3 regions of the Streptomyces sp. NPDC007164 genome follow, and region 2 is predicted to be linked to each of the others. Evidence: predicted binding sites of a transcription regulator. Region 2 holds the regulator's gene; each other region holds the start of a gene.
The links. The regulator HrcA, encoded in region 2, represses chaperone genes, less so after heat shock. The targets are predictions, from matches to a motif close to TTNGCACTCNGNNNNNCNGAGTGCNAA.
Positions count from the first base shown of each region.

Region 1: a site for HrcA is predicted at 2,312-2,338, ahead of groES (co-chaperone GroES). Genes of this name have one in related genera too.
Region 3: a site for HrcA is predicted at 2,915-2,941, ahead of groL (chaperonin GroEL). Genes of this name have one in related genera too.

Region 1 covers NZ_JBEYFB010000001.1:350,036-355,081, reverse strand. Annotated here, with positions in the region: gene ABZ622_RS01445 (SAM-dependent methyltransferase) at 1-907, opposite strand, end outside; gene ABZ622_RS01440 (polysaccharide deacetylase family protein) at 1,023-2,054, shown strand; partial or broken gene ABZ622_RS01435 (polysaccharide deacetylase family protein) at 2,051-2,176, shown strand; gene groES (co-chaperone GroES) at 2,489-2,797, shown strand; gene groL (chaperonin GroEL) at 2,897-4,522, shown strand; gene ABZ622_RS01420 (hydroxyacid dehydrogenase) at 4,635-5,046, opposite strand, start outside.
Region 2 covers NZ_JBEYFB010000009.1:140,793-145,838, reverse strand. Annotated here, with positions in the region: gene ABZ622_RS15285 (hypothetical protein) at 1-19, opposite strand, end outside; gene ABZ622_RS15280 (16S rRNA (uracil(1498)-N(3))-methyltransferase) at 192-938, opposite strand; gene ABZ622_RS15275 (nitronate monooxygenase) at 935-2,008, opposite strand; gene dnaJ (molecular chaperone DnaJ) at 2,156-3,292, opposite strand; gene hrcA (heat-inducible transcriptional repressor HrcA) at 3,293-4,309, opposite strand; gene ABZ622_RS15260 (MBL fold metallo-hydrolase) at 4,508-5,046, shown strand, end outside.
Region 3 covers NZ_JBEYFB010000001.1:765,116-770,161, forward strand. Annotated here, with positions in the region: gene ABZ622_RS03510 (hypothetical protein) at 1-744, shown strand, start outside; gene groL (chaperonin GroEL) at 1,132-2,754, opposite strand; gene ABZ622_RS03520 (cold-shock protein) at 3,179-3,385, opposite strand; gene ABZ622_RS03525 (MoaD/ThiS family protein) at 3,808-4,086, opposite strand; gene thrC (threonine synthase) at 4,117-5,046, opposite strand, start outside.

The DNA of each region.
Region 1 (5,046 bases), on a different contig from region 2:
CGCCGTCCGGCTCGTACAGATAGCGGCCGACCGGGCCGACCGGCGGGGCGGGCAGCGGGGCCGCGGACCACAGGCCGGCCCCGGCCGGGAGCACGGTGGCGCGGAACGAACCGGCCGCGAAGCCCTCGCCGAACCAGAGCACCGCCTCCTTCACGTCGCCGCCGTCCGAGATCCACTCGGCCTCCGCCTGCGCCGGGATCGCCTCGTGCGGGATCCCCGGGGCGATCTTCAGGGCCGCGCGGGGGGCCGCGAGCGCGGCACCGGTCGCCCAGGAGAGCGGCGGTGAGTACGCCTCGGGGTCGAAGATCCGGCCCCGGCCGCCGCGCCGGGCCGGGTCGACGAAGACCGCGTCGTACGGCGAGGTGTCGATGCCGGCGACATCGGCGCACCGCACCTCGATCAGGCCGTCCAGGCCCAGCGCGACGGCGTTGGCGCGGGCCACCTCGGCGGTCAGCGGGTCGCGGTCGACGGCGAGGACGGACACGCCCGCCCGCGCGAGCGCGATCGCGTCGCCCCCGATCCCGCAGCACAGGTCGGCGAGGCTGCGCACCCCGCCCGCCGCGAACCGCCGCGCGCGATGGGTGGCCACCGATGTGCGGGTCGCCTGCTCGACGCCGTTCGGCGTGAAGAACATCCGGTACGCGTCCGCGGCGCCGAACTTCGCCACCGCCCGCTGCCGCAGCCGCGCCTGTCCCAGCGCCGCCGAGACCAGCGGGGCCGGGTGGGAGCGGCGCAGCCGGGTGGCGGTGGCGAGCTCCTGGGAGGGGTCGTACGACCGCAGCTCGTCCAGCAGCGCGGCGCCCTCGGGGGTGCGCAGGGCGAGGAAGGACGCGATGGGGTCGGGGGCGTCGGACCGGTCGTCGGCGGCGGACGGGTCGTTCGGGGCGAGAGCGTTCACCCGCCCCATTGTGAGCCAGCCGGGTAGACCGCCGGGCCGGGCGGCGGTGTCGGACCGGGAGGCCGATTCCCTGCTGGCAGTATGCGGCGCCATGCAGCTTGTACGACAAAACGTAAAAAACACCATGAAGAGGATCGGATCGGCCACGCCTCGATCCGGGCGAGGGCGGGCCGGTGCGCACCGGCCCGCCCTCGCCGTCCTGGCCGCACTCCTGGTCGCCGCGGTCGGCTCGGGCTGCGACTCCGGGTCCGGCGGGCAGCCGGGCGACATCGAGCACCGGGACCGGCCCCCGGCCGGGAACCCGGGCCCGAACCCGGAGCTGAACCCCGCCGAGACCCCCGGCACGAACCCCGCCGCCGGGCACCCGGGCGGCCCCGGACAGCGCGCCGGCCGGGACCGGGCGCCCGGCGGGGCCCGTGAGAACGCGCAGCTCGGCCCGGCCGTACGGGCGACGCTCGCCAAGAAGTGGGGGCTGGACAAGACGCCGCTGATCGCACCGCGACCGCCCGCCGTGAAGCCGCGCGTCACCACCCGCGAGGGCTTCGAGGTGGAGGGCGGCGACGACTCGCTGCCGCCGGTCTTCACCACCGTCCCGACCAAGGACCGGGTCGTCTTCCTGACGATGGACGACGGCTCCGAGAAGGACCCCGAGCTGTTGCAGATGATGGACGAGCTGGACATCCCGTACAGCGCGTTCCTCAGCGACTACGAGGTGAGCGACAACTACGGGTACTTCGGCGAGGCGCAGCGGCTGGGCGTCGGCCTCAACAATCACACGCTCAACCACCCCTATCTGCCCGGACTTTCGTACGCCGAGCAGGAGCGGGAGATCTGCGGCGAGCAGGAGATCATCGAGAAGCGGTTCGGCAAGCGGCCCACCCTCTTCCGCCCGCCGTACGGCAACTACAACGGCGACACCCTCCGCATCGCCCAGTCCTGCGGGATCAAGGCCGTGCCCCTCTGGAACGCCGAGGCGTTCCCGGACCACATGGAGTGGCGCGAGGAGGACGAGGACCTGCACCCGGGCGACATCATCCTCACTCACTTCCGGGGCCGCGGTGAATGGGACGGCAGCATGACCGACCTGGTCCGGGCGGTCATGAAGACCGTCACGGACCGGGGATACGCCGTGGCCCGGCTGGAGGACTACGTATGAGAAGGGCGCACCGGCTGCTGGCCGGACTGCTGGCGGCCGGTGCGCTCCTCACCACCACCGGCTGCGCGCAGTCGGTGGATCCGATCGAACGGCTGGGCCGCAAGGCCGCGCAGAAGGTGAACCATCCGTCGCGGACGCCGGCGGCGGGCCCGCCCGCGCGGCGGTGCGGAACGGCCCGGCCCGTCCGTACGTTGCCTCCGTGTTGTCCGGACTGCTGTCCGGACCGTGCCCCGGCGGTGACGCCACGATCGTCCGAATTGGCACTCCGCTTGACCGAGTGCTAATCCCGGTCATAGTCTCGGTGCTGGCACTCACCACTGGAGAGTGCCAGCAGTACTGCGCGACTGGCAGGTCCGGCACCCGCGACGACGGATCGACCTGGTCGCCACCCAAGACTGTTACCCCGTGAGATCTCCGAAGGGGGAGACCGGATCGTGTCGACCGCCAGCACCAAGGTTGCGATCAAGCCGCTCGAGGACCGCATTGTGGTCCAGCCGCTCGACGCCGAGCAGACCACGGCCTCCGGCCTGGTCATTCCGGACACCGCCAAGGAGAAGCCCCAGGAGGGCGTCGTCCTGGCCGTGGGCCCGGGCCGCTTCGAGAACGGCGAGCGCCTTCCGCTCGACGTCAAGACCGGCGACGTCGTGCTGTACAGCAAGTACGGCGGCACCGAGGTGAAGTACAACGGCGAGGAGTACCTCGTCCTCTCGGCTCGCGACGTGCTCGCGATCATCGAGAAGTAATTCACCCACGTTTGCTTCTGTTCTGCGCCCCTGGCCCCCTGCGAATAACCAGCCGGGCGGTCGGGGGCGCAGTTCGTTCGAGAGGAAAGCTCAGCTCCCATGGCGAAGATCCTGAAGTTCGACGAGGACGCCCGTCGCGCCCTTGAGCGCGGCGTCAACAAGCTTGCCGACACGGTCAAGGTGACGATCGGCCCCAAGGGCCGCAACGTCGTCATCGACAAGAAGTTCGGCGCTCCCACCATCACCAACGACGGTGTCACCATCGCGCGCGAGGTCGAGCTCGACGACCCGTACGAGAACCTCGGTGCCCAGCTGGTGAAGGAGGTGGCGACCAAGACCAACGACGTCGCGGGTGACGGTACGACCACCGCGACCGTGCTGGCCCAGGCGCTCGTCCGCGAGGGTCTGCGCAACGTCGCCGCCGGTGCTTCCCCGGCCGCCCTGAAGAAGGGCATCGACGCCGCGGTCAAGGCCGTGTCCGAGGAGCTCCTCGCGACCGCCCGGCCGATCGACGACAAGACCGACATCGCCGCCGTGGCCGCGCTCTCCGCGCAGGACCCGCAGGTCGGCGAGCTCATCGCGGACGCGATGGACAAGGTCGGCAAGGACGGTGTCATCACCGTCGAGGAGTCCAACACCTTCGGTCTGGACCTCGACTTCACCGAGGGCATGGCCTTCGACAAGGGCTACCTGTCCCCGTACATGGTGACCGACCAGGAGCGTATGGAGGCCGTCCTCGACGACCCGTACATCCTGATCCACCAGGGCAAGATCGGCTCGATCCAGGAGCTGCTCCCGCTGCTGGAGAAGGTCATCCAGGCCGGTGGCTCCAAGCCGCTGCTGATCATCGCCGAGGACGTCGAGGGCGAGGCGCTGTCGACCCTCGTCGTCAACAAGATCCGTGGCACCTTCAACGCCGTCGCGGTGAAGGCCCCGGGCTTCGGTGACCGCCGCAAGGCCATGCTCGGCGACATCGCCACCCTCACCGGTGCGACCGTCATCGCCGAGGAGGTCGGCCTCAAGCTCGACCAGGCCGGTCTGGACGTGCTGGGCACCGCCCGCCGCGTCACCGTCTCCAAGGACGACACCACGATCGTGGACGGCGGCGGCGAGCCCGGCGACGTCAAGGGCCGGGTCAACCAGATCAAGGCCGAGATCGACGCCACCGACTCCGACTGGGACCGCGAGAAGCTCCAGGAGCGCCTCGCGAAGCTGGCCGGCGGCGTGTGCGTGATCCGCGTCGGTGCCGCCACCGAGGTGGAGCTCAAGGAGAAGAAGCACCGTCTGGAGGACGCCATCTCCGCGACCCGCGCCGCGGTCGAGGAGGGCATCGTCTCCGGTGGTGGCTCCGCTCTGGTCCACGCCGTCAAGGTCCTGGAGGGCAACCTCGACAAGACCGGCGACGAGGCCACCGGTGTCGCGGTCGTGCGCCGCGCCGCCGTCGAGCCGCTGCGCTGGATCGCCGAGAACGCCGGCCTTGAGGGCTACGTCATCACCTCGAAGGTCTCCGAGCTCGACAAGGGCCAGGGCTTCAACGCCGCGACCGGCGAGTACGGCGACCTGGTGAAGGCCGGCGTCATCGACCCGGTCAAGGTCACCCGCTCCGCGCTGGAGAACGCCGCGTCCATCGCGTCGCTGCTGCTCACGACCGAGACCCTGGTCGTCGAGAAGCCGGCCGAGGAAGAGGCCGAGGCCGGCCACGGCGGTCACGGTCACTCGCACTGACGCGTAGCCGCTGAGGGCTCGTGAGCTCTCGGAAGGCCGACAGCCGAAGAAGGCCCCCTGTCCCACCGCCGAGCGGCGGGACAGGGGGCCTTCCGGTGTTCCGGAGCGCGGTTCAGGCCGAGTGGCTCAGGCTCCCGGAGTGCACCGGGTCCGCGAAGGGCAGACCGGCCGCGAACCGCTCCAGCTCGTCCAGTGCCTGGTCCGCCATCCGGTGCAGCTCGTCGCCCAGCGAACCCGCGACGTGCGGGGTGAGCAGCACGTTCGGCAGGGTGTACAACGGCGAGTCGGCGGGCGGCAGTTCGGGGTCCGTCACGTCCAGGACCGCCTGGAGGCGCCCGGCCGTCAGCTCGGGCAGCAGCGCGTCCTCGTCGATCAGCGAACCGCGCGCCGTGTTGATCAGCGTCGTCCCGGGCGCCATCGCGGCCAGCTGCGCCGCGCCGATCAGATGGTGGGTCTCCGGCAGCTGGGGCGCGTGCACCGAGACGACGGAGCTGCTCGCGCACAGCTCGTCGAGGGAGGTGAGC
Region 2 (5,046 bases):
ATGCCCTTGATGTCCCCATACGGGCAGCTTCCCACCGTTGCACCACCGCGCGGTAGACGGCGTGCGGGGACAACCGGGGTGGCGCCGGAGCACAAGCGGGGGCTCACGACCAGCGGCCGGTGCGCCCCAACAGCGGTGCGATCGGACTCACGACCAACAGCCCGTGCGCCCCAACAGCAATGCGATCGGACTCACGACCAGCGGCCGGTGCGCCCCAGCAGCAATGCGGTCGCCGCCGTGCCCGCCGTGGAGGTGCGCAGCACGCTCGCGCCGAGCCGGCAGGTCCGGGCGCCCGCCGCGGTGAAGGCCGCCAGTTCGTCCGGCGACACCCCGCCCTCGGGGCCGACGACGAGCACGATCTCGCCCTCGGCGGGGAGCGGGACGGAGGCCAGCGGCTCGCTGTCGTGCTCCCGGTCCTCGTGCAGGACGGCGGCGAAGTCCGCCGCGGCGACCAGCGCGGCCGCCTGTTTGGTGGTCATCGCGTCGGCCACCTCGGGGAAGCGCACCCGGCGGGACTGCTTGCCCGCCTCCCGGGCGGTGTTGCGCCATTTCGCCAGGGACTTGAGGCCCCGGTCGCCCTTCCACTGCGTGATGCAGCGCGACGCCTGCCAGGGCACGATCGCGTCCACGCCGGTCTCCGTCATCGTCTCGACGGCGACCTCGCCCCGGTCGCCCTTGGGCAGGGCCTGGACGACGGTGATGCGGGGGGCGGGGCGGGGCTCCTCCAGGATCTCGGTCAGGCCGGTGACGACGAGCCGGTCCTTGCCCTCCGCGGCCGAGACGACGCCGTTCGCCCAGTGGCCGCGCCCGTCGGTGAGCACGACGGCCTCACCGGCGCGCAGCCGCTTCACCGACACGGCGTGCCGACCCTCGGGCCCCTCCAGGACGAACTCGGGCCCGCCGGGGACCTGTTCGACGACGAAGACCGGTGCGGTCACTGCGTACTCCCTGTGCTCACTGCCGTCCGTGCGGCGTCCAGTTCTTCGGCGAGCAGCCTGACCAGCGGGCCGGCCGGCAGCTCGCGTGCCATCCGGTGCCCCTGGCCCGCCCACAGGGCCATGCCCTGCGCGTCCCCGGCCTTCGCCGCCGCCTTGCGCAGCCCGGCGGTCAGATAGTGCACCTGCGGGTAGGCGGCGGGGGCGTACGGGCCGTGCTCGCGCATGAAGCGGTTGACCAGGCCGCGGGCCGGGCGGCCTGAGAACGCCCGGGTCAGGGCGGTCCGTACGAACAGCGGATTGGTCAGCGCCTGCTTGTGCAGCAGACTCGCCCCGGACTCGGGGCAGATGAGGAACGCCGTGCCGAGCTGCGCCGCCTCCGCGCCCGCGGCCAGCACCGCGGCGATCTGGGATCCGCGCATCAGCCCGCCGGTGGCGACGATCGGTATCTGCACGGTCTCGCGGACCTGCGACACCAGCGAGAGCAGCCCGATTCCGGCGCCGTCGGTCTGCGGGTCGTCGCGGTGGGTGGACTGGTGGCCGCCCGCCTCGACGCCCTGGACGCAGACCGCGTCGGCGCCCGCCCACTGGGCGGTCTGGGCCTCCTCGGGCGTGGTGACCGTCACGACGGTGTACGTGCCGACGCCGGCGAACGCGTCGAGGGTGTCGCGGGTCGGGCAGCCGAAGGTGAACGAGACGGCCGGGACCGGGTCGTCCAGGAGTATGGCCAGCTTGGCGTCGTAGCCGTCGTCGCCGCTGGAGTCCGGGTCGCCGAGCGGGGTCTCGTACCAGGCGGCCTCGCCCGCGAGCTGGTGCCGGTACACCTCGACTGCGCTCGGGTCGGCGAGTCCCGGCTGCGGCATGAAGAGATTGACGCCGAAGGGCCGGCCGGTCAGCCCGCGCAGCTGTTTGATCTCGTTGTACATGCCGTCCGCCGTCTTGTACCCGGCGGCGAGAAAACCGAGCCCGCCCGCCTCGGAGACGGCCGCGACGAGCTGGGGACAGGACGTGCCCCCCGCCATCGGGGCCTGCACGATCGGATACCGGCAGAGATCGGTCAACGCGGATGACATGACCGCATCGTGTCACGTCCCGGGCCGCCCGGGACGCCCGGCCCGGGGTCCGCTTTGTACTCAAACGCCGGACGGGTCGGAACTCAAACGCCGGACGGTCCCGTCGAGCGGGTCCGTCCGGCGTCCGGGAACGGCTTGCGGGGTTGGTCAGCGGCCGTTGAAGGCGTCCTTCAGCCGGGAGAACAGCCCCTGCTGGCCGGGCTGGAACTGGCCGGTGGGCCGCTCCTCGCCGCGCATCTTCGCCAGCTCGCGCAGCAGTCGCTCCTGCTCCGGTTCCATCTTCGTCGGGGTCATCACCTCGACGTGCACGATCAGGTCGCCGCGCCCGCCGCCCCGCAGATGCGTGATGCCGCGGCCGTGCAGCGGGACCGACTGGCCGGACTGGGTGCCCGGCCGGATGTCGACCTCCTCCAGGCCGTCGAGCGTCTCCAGCGGCACCTTGGTGCCGAGCGCGCCCGCCGTCATGGGGATGGTGACCGTGCAGTGCAGGTCGTCGCCGCGGCGCTGGAACACCGCGTGCGAGAGCTCGTGGATCTCCACGTACAGATCGCCGGCCGGGCCGCCGCCGGGGCCGACCTCGCCCTCACCCGCGAGCTGGATGCGGGTGCCGTTGTCGACTCCGGCGGGGATCTTCACGGTGAGCGTGCGCCGCGAGCGGATGCGGCCGTCGCCGGCGCACTCCGGGCACGGGGTCGGCACGACCGTGCCGAAGCCCTGGCACTGCGGGCAGGGCCGCGAGGTCATGACCTGGCCGAGGAAGGACCGGGTGACCTGGGAGACCTCGCCGCGGCCGCGGCACATGTCACAGGTCTGCGCGGAGGTGCCGGGGGCGGCCCCCTCGCCGCTGCAGGTCGTGCAGACGACTGCCGTGTCGACCTGGATGTCCTTGGTGGTGCCGAACGCCGCCTCGGCGAGATCGATCTCCAGCCGGATCATCGCGTCCTGGCCGCGCCGGGTGCGCGAACGGGGTCCGCGCTGCGACGACGTGCCGAAGAACGCGTCCATGATGTCGGAGAAGTTGCCGAAGCCGCCCTGTCCGAATCCGCCCGCGCCACCGCCGCCGGAGGCGGACAGCGGGTCGCCGCCGAGGTCGTAGACCTGCTTCTTCTGCGGGTCCGACAGCACCTCGTAGGCGGCGTTGATCTCCTTGAACCGCTCCTGGGTCTTCGGATCGGGGTTCACATCCGGGTGCAGCTCGCGGGCGAGCCGACGGAATGCCTTCTTGATCTCGTCCTGAGATGCGTCGCGGCGCACGCCGAGTACGGCGTAGTAGTCCGTGGCCACTTACGACTCCGCCAGGATCTGTCCGACGTAACGTGCCACTGCGCGTACCGCTCCCATCGTTCCGGGGTAGTCCATGCGGGTCGGTCCGACCACGCCGAGTTTGGCGACTGCCTCGTCGCCCGAACCGTAGCCGACCGCGACGACGGACGTGGAGTTGAGCCCCTCGTGGGCGTTCTCGTGCCCGATACGTACGGTCATGCCCGAGTCCTTGGCCTCGCCGAGCAGCTTCAGCAGCACGACCTGCTCCTCCAGTGCCTCCAGCACCGGCCGGATCATCACCGGGAAGTCGTGTCCGAAGCGGGTGAGGTTGGAGGTGCCGCCGATCATCAGCCGCTCCTCCGTCTCCTCGACGAGGGTTTCGAGCAGGGTGGAGAGCACGGTGGACACGGTTCCCCGGTCCTCGCTCTCGAAGGATTCCGGCAGGTCCTGCACCAGCTGCGGGACGTCCGCGAAGCGGCGTCCGACGACCCGGCTGTTGAGCCGGGCCCGCAGATCGGCGAGAGAGGTCTCGCCGAACGGGGCAGGGCAGTCGATCATGCGCTGTTCGACCCGGCCGGTGTCCGTGATGAGCACGAGCATCAGCCGGGCGGCGGCCAGCGAGAGCAGCTCCACGTGCCGGACCGTCGACCGGGTCAGCGAGGGGTACTGCACGATGGCGACCTGCCGGGTCAGCTGCGCGAGCAGCCGTACGGTGCGGCCCACGACGTCGTCGAGGTCGACCGCGCCGTCGAGGAAATTGTGGATGGCGCGGCGCTCCGGCGACGAGAGGGGCTTGACCCCCGCGAGCCTGTCGACGAAGAGCCGGTAGCCCTTGTCCGTCGGGATGCGTCCCGCGCTGGTGTGGGGCTGGGCGATGAAGCCCTCGTCCTCCAGCACCGCCATGTCGTTGCGGACGGTCGCCGGGGAGACCCCCAGCTTGTGCCGCTCGGTGAGCGCCTTGGAGCCGACGGGCTCCTCCGTGCCGACATAGTCCTGGACGATGGCGCGAAGCACTTCGAGTCTGCGTTCGCTGAGCATCGCGCACACCTCCAGCTGTGTTCCTCGTTGGTTCTCGGGTCGTTCCCGTTTCTCTGCCCAGGAATCCGCCTGGCACTCTGTCATCGCGAGTGCCAGCAACCCCCCGGCCAGTGTACGGCGGCCGAGTGGGGACCTAGCAAGGGCGACCGGCCACGCTACCGCGAGACCTCCCAGGTGGTTTGCCGATAGCGTCACGGTATGGACGCCTCTTGGGAAGAGTTCGGCTGGGAACGACTCGGTCACGGAGTGGGCCGGCGGCGCCTTCCCGGGTGGGACGCGACGGTGGCACTGGTGGCCGGAACGGACGGCGTGCTCCTCTACGACACCGGATCGACGCTCCGTGAGGGCGCCGAGGTGCGGGCCCAGGCGCAGGCTCTGCTCGGCCGGAGGGTGACGCATATCGCACTCAGCCATCCCCATTTCGACCATGTGCTGGGCACCGCCGCGTTCTCCGGCGCCCAGGTGTACGGGGCGGTCGGCATGACCGCGCTGCTGAAGGACGGGGCGGACGAGCTGCACACCTCGGCCGTGCGCCACGGGGTCGGCGAGCACGACGCGGCAGAGGCCGTGGACGCGCTGGTCGCGCCGCGGCACGAGGTGTGCGGCGAGTGGACGGTCGACCTGGGCGGCGGGCGCGAGGTGCTGCTGGCCGACGTGGGCCCCGCGCACAGCGGCCACGACCTGGTGGCGGTGGTCCCCGGCTCCCCCGCGGTCGTGTTCTGCGGGGACCTGGTCGA
Region 3 (5,046 bases), on a different contig from region 2:
ACCGCGCTGTACTTCTCGTACGACAGCCCGCACCGGGGCGCCTGGATCCCGATCGCGCTCCAGGCGTTCGCGCACTACATCAAGGATCTCGACAGCAGGTTCTCCGACCAGATCAACAGCCCGGCCGCCCGCCAGCTGCTGTGGCGCCACATCGAGAAGTGGGACAGCGCGCCTGACCAGAGCGACGAGCGCGGCGCGTTCCTGGCGGAGATGCAGGCGGTCGGCGAATGGCCGCGCCGGCCCCGGCTGATCGGTGTCGCCAATGGCCGGGGCGACGGCGAGGGCACCGACGTACGGGCGGGCGAACTGGCGCTGGAGGGCAAGGGCCTGTCGGTCGTGGGCACCAAGCTCTACACCCAGGCGCCGGGCCCCGACGAGCTGGTGGCGAAGCTGCGGGTGGTGACGCTGAAGACCAACGAGGACCGTACGAAGGGGCTTCCGTCGATCGACGGCGCCCCCGGCGGCTCGCTGGAAGGCTTCGGCATCCTCGCCGACGGGCTCAACGCCCTCAACGCGATCCTCGGCTTCAAGACCGATGTGCGCATCCGGTCGCACTGCTTCGTACCGTCCGTCAGCGCGGTCGACGTCGCCGACCCGGACACGGACGAGAGCCTGTACCAGGACATCTCCTCGCTCCCGGAAGGCATCGGCGGGCTGGACGAGTTCAAGTTCGCTTCCCGGAACGAGGGACACACCCTGGTGACGGAGGAACTCTGCACCTGGCTGCTCGACCGCCTGCCGTAGCACGGCGCGTCGCCCTGACCGCCGTGCCCGCCCTGCCCCTTGTCTCATACCGGGGAGCCAGGGGGCTCATGACGGAATGGGGACTGCGGTGTCACGCGCTCACGATGCTCCGGCGGGCATCGTGGGTGCGCCCGCCGCAGACCTATGGGGAGCCCGGGCCGCGCACCGGCCGCGAATCGGGCGTACGTGGCGTCGCTCTTCGACCGGTGGCTGCGCGGGCACGACGACCGGCTACTCGACGGGCCCTCCGAACGCTTCCCGGAGCTGTTGTTCGCCCGGTAGCACGCAGGACGGGCGGGAGACGCACGTGGGCCCCGGGACCGAAATGGTCCCGGGGCCCACGCGGCAGAGCTGCGAAGCTGTGCCGGAACTACCGATCCGTCAGGATCAGAAGTCCATGTCACCGCCCGGCATGCCGCCCGGAGCGGCCGCGGAGGCCTTCTCCGGCTTGTCGGCGATGACGGCCTCGGTGGTGAGGAACAGCGCGGCGATGGACGCGGCGTTCTGCAGAGCGGAACGCGTGACCTTCGCCGGGTCGAGGATGCCCTCGGCGATCATGTCGACGTACTCGCCGGTCGCGGCGTTCAGACCGTGGCCGACGGCCAGGTTGCGCACCTTCTCGACGACGACGCCGCCCTCAAGACCACCGTTGACGGCGATCTGCTTGAGCGGGGCCTCCAGCGCCAGCTTGACGGCGTTGGCGCCGGTCGCCTCGTCACCCGAGAGCTCCAGCTTCTCGAAGACGGCCGAGGCCTGGAGCAGAGCCACGCCACCACCGGCGACGATGCCCTCCTCGACGGCGGCCTTGGCGTTGCGCACCGCGTCCTCGATGCGGTGCTTGCGCTCCTTGAGCTCGACCTCGGTCGCGGCACCGGCCTTGATGACGGCCACGCCGCCGGCCAGCTTCGCGAGGCGCTCCTGGAGCTTCTCGCGGTCGTAGTCCGAGTCGGAGTTCTCGATCTCGGCGCGGATCTGGTTGACCCGGCCCTGGACCTGGTCGCTGTCACCGGCACCGTCGACGATGGTCGTCTCGTCCTTGGTGATGACGACCTTGCGGGCGCGGCCAAGCAGGTCGAGACCGGCGTTCTCCAGCTTGAGGCCGACCTCCTCGGAGATGACGGTGCCACCGGTGAGGATGGCGATGTCGCCGAGCATGGCCTTGCGGCGGTCACCGAAGCCCGGGGCCTTGACGGCGACGGACTTGAAGGTGCCACGGATCTTGTTGACGACCAGGGTCGACAGGGCCTCGCCCTCGACGTCCTCGGCGATGATCAGCAGCGGCTTGCCGGACTGCATGACCTTCTCCAGCAGCGGAAGGAGGTCCTTCACGTTGCTGATCTTCGAGTTGACGATCAGGATGTACGGGTCGTCCAGGGACGACTCCATGCGCTCCATGTCGGTGGCGAAGTACGCCGAGATGTAGCCCTTGTCGAAGCGCATACCCTCGGTGAGCTCCAGCTCCAGACCGAAGGTCTGGGACTCCTCGACGGTGATGACGCCTTCCTTGCCGACCTTGTCCATGGCCTCGGCGATGAGCTCGCCGATCTGGGTGTCGGCGGCGGAGATGGAGGCTGTCGAAGCGATCTGCTCCTTGGTCTCCACGTCCTTGGCCTGCTCCAGGAGGGCGGCGGAGACGGCCTCGACGGCCTTCTCGATACCCCGCTTGAGGGCCATCGGGTTGGCACCCGCGGCGACGTTGCGCAGACCCTCGCGGACGAGAGCCTGGGCGAGAACGGTGGCGGTGGTCGTACCGTCGCCGGCGACGTCGTCCGTCTTCTTGGCGACCTCCTTGACCAGCTCCGCACCGATCTTCTCGTACGGGTCCTCCAGCTCGATCTCCTTGGCGATGGAAACACCATCGTTGGTGATCGTGGGGGCGCCCCACTTCTTCTCAAGGACGACGTTGCGACCCTTGGGGCCAAGGGTGACCTTGACGGCGTCGGCGAGCTGGTTCATGCCGCGCTCGAGACCGCGCCGGGCCTCCTCGTCGAACGCGATGATCTTGGCCATGTGAAGTGGTCCTCCCGGACAGGGGTGGATTTCTCCGGACCGAGTGGCGCCCGCGACGGACGGCCTGCGTGACCGGCGGTTCCTTGCCCCACCGACCTGCGGGCCTCACCGGCCCGGTCCAAGTTCTGTCACTCTCACCTGGAGAGTGCTAACGCAATGATTAGCACTCGACCCCCGAGAGTGCAAGCGTCCCCCTCCGGATGTGGACAACGGCGGACGGCCGTGGAGGGCTGTGGACGAGGGCCGCGGCGGCTGTGGGCGAGGGCCGTGCAGGGCTGCGGACGAGGGTCGCGCAGGGCTGCGGACGAAGGCCGTGCAGAGCTGCGGACAACACCCGGCGCGCGTCAGGACGCGCTGAGGGCCCGTACCCCCGGGGTACGGGCCCTCAGCGCGTGAGTGGTGTCGTTGGCCGACCGCGCCGAACTCAGCCGACGGCGAGCTTGACCATGTCTGCCTGCGGCCCCTTCTGGCCCTGCGAGATCTCGAATTCAACTCGCTGACCCTCTTCGAGGGTGCGGTACCCGTCCATCTGGATCGCGCTGTAGTGGACGAAAACATCCGCACCACCGTCGACCGCGATGAAGCCGTACCCCTTCTCCGCGTTGAACCACTTGACGGTGCCCTGAGCCATGCCTAACTCCCCTATTACTGGCCCTTGCGCAGGACCGCACTTCGCGGACCCGGGTCAGAACTCACCCTCCGACAGGAGAGGGTGTGTGCGCCGGAACGCGTCGACCGCGGCTGAATGTATCTGCCCAACTGCCCTCTGCAACAGGTCAATCGGACGAGAATTCTCGGCCGCGCCGAACGCCCGAATATGCGCGATTCATGAGGTTCCTGGGCAAGTCGGGCCAGGCAAAGGCGACTTATGCCGCAAGGGCAACACACACTTTGGCTGCATCTTGTCGCGACCAGGCGCATTCTCATATGCGGGCGGCGCGGGGCAGCTGGGGGGACTTCCCACACTGTACCCCGCTCAACCATGCAGAATTGCCCCCTCCGCTTCAAACGCGGAGGGGGCAATTCGATAACGCGATGCGGCCGGACGGGGCGTCAGCAGCCGCCCGCCACCGCCGGGATGATCGAGATGCCGGCGCCGTCGGGCGTCGCGGTCTCCAGGCCGCCCTCGAAGCGCACGTCGTCGTCGTTGACGTACACGTTCACGAAGCGGCGCAGCTTGCCCTGGTCGTCCAGGACGCGGGCGGCGATGCCCGGGTGGTTCTGCTCCAGGGACTCGATGACCTGGGAGAGGGTCGAGCCCTCGGCCGGGACCTCGGCCTGGCCGCCCGTGTAGGTACGGAGGATGGTGGGGATGCGGACCTTGACGCTCATGGCGGGTGCCCTTCCTGAAGTCTCGGGTGGTCAGCTGGTGGCGAGGCCGGCGGCGCGGAACGCGTCCAGGCTGGGACGGATCGTCGCGGTCGCCTGAGAGGTTTCGGCCACCGCGTCGAGGGTCTTGAGACCGTCACCCGTGTTGAGTACGACGGTGGTCAGCGACGGGTCGATCAGACCGGCCTCGATGAGCTTCTTCGTCACGCCGACCGTCACACCGCCCGCCGTCTCCGCGAAGATGCCCTCGGTGCGCGCCAGCAGCTTGATCGCGTCGACGACCTGCTCGTCGTTCACGTCCTCCACGGCGCCGCCGGTGCGGCGGGCGATGTCCAGGACGTACGGGCCGTCGGCCGGGTTGCCGATCGCCAGGGACTTGGCGATCGTGTTCGGCTTCTGCGGCCGGACGACGTCGTGGCCGCCCTTGTACGCGACCGAGACCGGGGAGCAGCCCTCGGCCTGGGCGCCGAAGAGCTTGTACGGCTTGTCCTCGACCAGGCCGAGCTTGATCAGCTCCTGGAGCCCCTTGTCGATCTTGGTGAACTGCGAGCCGGACGCGATCGGGATGACCAGCTGGTCCGGGAGCCGCCAGCCGAGTTGCTCGCAGATCTCGTACGCCAGGGTCTTGGAGCCCTCGCCGTAGTACGGCCGCAGGTTGACGTTGACGAAGCCCCAGCCCTCGCCGAGCGGGTCGCCGATGAGCTCGGAACAGAAGCGGTTGACGTCGTCGTAGTTGCCCTCGATGCCGACCAGTTCCCCGCCGTACACCGCGGCCATGACGACCTTGCCCTGCTCCAGGTCGTGCGGGATGAACACGCAGGAGCGGAAGCCGGCGCGGGCGGCGGCGGCGCCGACGGCACCGGCGAGGTTGCCGGTGGAGGAGCAGGAGAGGGTGGTGAAGCCGAAGGCGCGGGCGGCCTCGATGGCCTGGGCGACGACCCGGTCCTTGAAGGAGTGCGTGGG